2 regions of the Streptomyces sp. NPDC043896 genome follow, and region 1 is predicted to be linked to the other one. Evidence: riboswitches for the same ligand, from Rfam matches in the RefSeq annotation. Region 1 holds a riboswitch; the other holds the start of a gene.

Region 1 (2,195 bases):
CGCGGTCTCGGCGAAGATGCCCTCGGCGCGCGCCAGGATCTTGATCGCCTCGACGACCTGCTCGTCGGTGACGTCCTCCACGTAGCCGCCGGTGCGGCGCGCGATGTCCAGGACGTACGGGCCGTCCGCCGGGTTGCCGATGGCCAGGGACTTGGCGATGGTGTTCGGCTTCTGCGGGCGGACCACGTCGTGACCGGCCTTGAAGGCGGTGGACACCGGGGAGCAGCCCTCGGCCTGGGCACCGAAGATCTTGTACGGCTTGTCCTCGACGAGACCGAGCTTGATCAGCTCCTGGAGGCCCTTGTCGATCTTCGTCAGCTGGGAGCCGGACGCGATCGGGATGACGAGCTGGTCGGGCAGCTGCCAGCCGAGCTGCTCGCAGATCTCGTACGCCAGGGTCTTGGAACCCTCGCCGTAGTAGGGGCGCAGGTTGACGTTGACGAAGCCCCAGCCCTCGCCCAGCGGGTCGCCGATGAGCTCGGAGCAGAAGCGGTTCACGTCGTCGTAGTTGCCCTCGATGCCGACCAGGTCGCCACCGTAGACACCGGCCATGACGACCTTGCCCTGCTCCAGGTCGTGCGGGATGAACACGCAGGAGCGGAAGCCGGCGCGGGCGGCCGCGGCGCCGACGGCGCCGGCCAGGTTGCCGGTGGAGGAGCAGGAGAGGGTGGTGAAGCCGAAGGCGCGGGCGGCCTCGACGGCGATCGCGACGACGCGGTCCTTGAAGGAGTGCGTCGGGTTGCCGGAGTCGTCCTTGACGTAGAGCTTGCCGGTGACGCCCAGCTCCTTGGCCAGGTTCTCGGCGTCCACGAGCTTGGTGAAGCCGGGGTTCAGGCTCGGCTTGGAGGCCACGTCCGCCGGGACGGGCAGCAGCGGCGCGTAGCGCCAGATGTTGTTCGGGCCCGCCTCGATCGCCGCGCGCAGGGCCTCCGGGTCGCCGAGCGGGAGCTCGTAGGCGACTTCCAGGGGGCCGAAGCACTCGACGCAGGCGAAGATGGGGCCGAGCTCGAAACGGGTACCGCACTCGCGACAGGAAAGTCCGGTGGCGGGTCCGAGGTCGACAGAGGTGGCGACAGTCTGTGCAGCCATGATGGCGAGGCCCTTTCTCCTCATCTTCCCCATGGCGCACTTCGCCATGAGACGGAATTGGCACCTTCCCTAGCCGGGGCCCCGCGCGTGCGAGAACCGACTGGAGGGTTGCCGGGGCTTCAACGGGCCGTGTCCCTCTGCCCCTCTGGATGAGCGGTATGGCACCGGCACACGCGCTCTCTGGCGCGCCGGTGCGTTTGTGCGCGGGACCCCCGGCATGCGGTGGTCTCTCGCGTTGTTCAAGACTGTAACCGAAGGGACGGGTGGTTGAGACAGCCGTCCGAACCGCGAGATGGATCACAATTCGGCCGAAAACCGCCGAGTGTGACGTGTCGGGTATGCCGCAGATAAGCGCAGGGAGTGCTGAGAGTGCTGGATGAGGTGGAGCGCTGGCTGGCAGACCGCTCCTGGTCCGCCGCCGACCGACCGCTCGACCAGCTGCTCGACCGGAAACGGGCGGCCGGGACGACGGTGAGCGTGGTGCTGCCCGCGCTCGACGAGGAGGCCACCGTCGGGGAGATCGTCGAGATCATCCGGCGGGACCTGATCGAGGCCCCGGCCGTCCCCCTGGTGGACGAGCTGGTGGTCGTCGACTCGGGCTCCACCGACCGCACGGCCGAGGTCGCGGCCAAGGCCGGCGCGCGCGTCGTGCACCGGGACGAGATCCTGCCCCGGATCCCCGCCCTGCCCGGCAAGGGCGAGGTCCTGTGGCGCTCGCTCCTGGCCACCACCGGGGACGTCGTCTGCTTCGTCGACGCCGACCTGCGCGACTTCGACTCCGCCTTCGTCTCCGGGATCGTCGGCCCGCTGCTCACCGACCCGCAGGTGCAGTTCGTCAAGGCGATGTACGACCGCCCCCTCGGGGACGCCCCCGGCCAGGGCGGCCGCGTCACGGAGCTGGTGGCCCGCCCGCTCCTGAACCTCCACTGGCCCCAGCTGGCCGGCTTCGTCCAGCCGCTGGGCGGCGAGTACGCCGTACGCCGCTCCCTGCTGGAACGCCTGCCCTTCCCCGTCGGGTACGGGGTGGAGCTGGGCCTGCTGGTGGACGCGCTGCACACGGTCGGGCTCGACGCGCTGGCCCAGGTGGACGTCGGGGTCCGGCTGCA
Region 2 (2,195 bases), on a different contig from region 1:
CTCGCGGCGGGCGACCTTGCGGGAGGCGCCGCCGCCCGCGAGGTACGGCTCCGCCTCCTGGAGCCAGTCGGCGCGGCCGGCCAGCACGCCCGAGCCGAAGGGGGCGTACAGCTTGTGCCCCGAGAAGGCGACCCAGTCCACGTCGAGCTCCCGGACGGAGACGGGGTGGTGGGGGGCCAGCTGGGCGGCGTCCAGCACGATCCGGGCGCCGTGGGCGTGCGCGGCGGCGGCGAGCTCCTTCACCGGCCACAGCTCTCCGGTGACGTTGGAGGCGCCGGTGACGCAGACCAGCGCCGGACCGTACGGCTCGCGGTCGGCCAGGGCGCGCTCCAGGGTGGCGACGGCCTCGCCGGGGGTGCGCGGGGCGTCGAGGCAGGTGACCCGGGCGTCGCCCCAGGGCAGCAGCGAGGCATGGTGCTCGGTCTCGAAGACGAACACCCGGCAGTCGGCGGGCAGCGCGGCGGCGAGCAGGTTGAGGGAGTCGGTGGTGGACCGGGTGAAGACCACCTGGTCGGAGGGCCGGCAGTCGAGGAACCGGGCGACCGTGGCCCGGCTCTGCTCGAAGAGGTCGGTGGACAGCTGCGAGAGGTAGCCGGCGCCGCGGTGGACGCTGCCGTAGTACGGGGCGTACGCGGCGACGTCGTCCCAGACCCGCTGGAGCGCGGGGGCGCTCGCCGCGTAGTCGAGGGCGGCGTACGTGACCTCGCCGCCGGTGACCAGCGGGACGGTGACGTCCCGGCCCAGAACGGCCAGCGGCTCGGCGCAGGCAGGGGCGTCGGCGCAGGCGGAGGAGGAGGCGGCGGTGGCGGCGGCGTTCAGGGATGCGGACATGGCGGTATCTCCCGGCAGGCAGGGCTGAATGGCTTCGGTGTGCCCGTACGCGGGTACGGCGGCGCGTGACGGCGGCCGTCGGGGGTACGGGAAATGCCTCGGACTGATCGGGGGTACGCGGAAACGACCCTGATCCGAGGGTGGAAGAAGGGGCGGAGTCGCCCTATCGCATTCGCTTGCTCACGGAAAACGCTCCTCGAGAGACCAGGACCCCTGGTGTCGAGGGATCCGCGCTTGCCGTAGACCTCTCTGCCTACGACCTGGTCATCACCCGGGGCACCCCGCCACGGAAGGAGGGTTGCCGGACAGCAAGCCGGGGCCAAAACGCTGTCACTCGTGACCTTGGAGAGCATCCTGCCACAAGATCCCGCACGCGCAAGACCCCGGTCCACATCGTGGACCGGGGTCTCCTTCTCTCACGCCGCTCTCGCACCGCTCGGCCGCGGGCGGCCTCCGGGGCTTCGACCGGCTGCGCCGGCCTCCGGCCGCCGGACCCGGGACGGCTCCCGTGCACCCGACGCCCGGCCGGGGTTACGCGTTGCTGGCCGCCACCCAGCGCTCCAGCGCCGCCCGGGCGGAACCGGAGTCGATGGCCTCGGCCGCACGGGCCATGGCCGCCGCGAGCTGCTCCTCCAGCGTGCCCGTGCCGGGGTCCAGGGCCACCAGGGCCGACGCGGAGTTCAGCAGCACGGCGTCGCGGACCGGGCCCGTCTCCCCCGCCAGCAGGCGGCGGGCGACGTCCGCGTTGTACGACGGGTCGCCGCCGCGCAGCGCCGAGATGTCGACCGTCTCGATGCCGACGTCACGCGGGTCGAAGGCGTGCTCCGTGACCTCGCCGTCGCGGACCCACCACACCCGGGAGGTCCCGGTGGTGGTCAGCTCGTCCAGGCCGTCGTCACCGCGGAAGACCAGGGCGGAGGTGTTCCGTTCGGCGAGCACCCCGGCCATGATCGGGGCCAGCCTCCCGTCCGCGACACCGACCGCCTGCGCCTTGACCCGGGCGGGGTTGGTGAGCGGGCCCAGGCCGTTGAACGCGGTGCGCACCCCCAGGTCCCGGCGGGCCGAGGCCGCGTACCGCAGGGCCGGGTGGAAGACGACGGCGGCACAGAAGGTGATGCCGGCCTCCTCCGCCACCTGCGCCACCCGTTCCGGGGTCAGGGCGAGGTTGACGCCCAGCTTCTCCAGCACGTCCGAGGAGCCGCTGGCGGAGGAAGCGGCCCGGTTGCCGTGCTTGACGACCTTGGCGCCCGCGCCGGCCGCCACGATGGCGGACATGGTCGAGATGTTGACCGTCTTGGCACCGTCGCCGCCGGTGCCGACGATGTCCACGGTCCGCCCGGGCACCTCGATCAGGTTGGCGTGGG

Evidence for each region. A riboswitch is a leader RNA that binds a small molecule or an ion and turns the genes downstream of it on or off. The one in region 1 is predicted to bind S-adenosylmethionine.
Region 2: another riboswitch for S-adenosylmethionine. It lies ahead of AC069X_RS12675 (aminotransferase class V-fold PLP-dependent enzyme); the one in region 1 lies ahead of thrC (threonine synthase).

What each region holds. Positions count from the first base shown of each region.
Region 1 covers NZ_JBWKEE010000035.1:63,384-65,578, forward strand. The annotation lists gene thrC (threonine synthase) at 1-1,089, opposite strand, end outside; SAM riboswitch class I at 1,107-1,245, opposite strand; gene AC069X_RS34860 (glucosyl-3-phosphoglycerate synthase) at 1,459-2,195, shown strand, end outside.
Region 2 covers NZ_JBWKEE010000007.1:183,042-185,236, forward strand. The annotation lists gene AC069X_RS12675 (aminotransferase class V-fold PLP-dependent enzyme) at 1-831, opposite strand, end outside; SAM riboswitch class IV at 1,057-1,173, opposite strand; gene trpD (anthranilate phosphoribosyltransferase) at 1,363-2,195, opposite strand, start outside.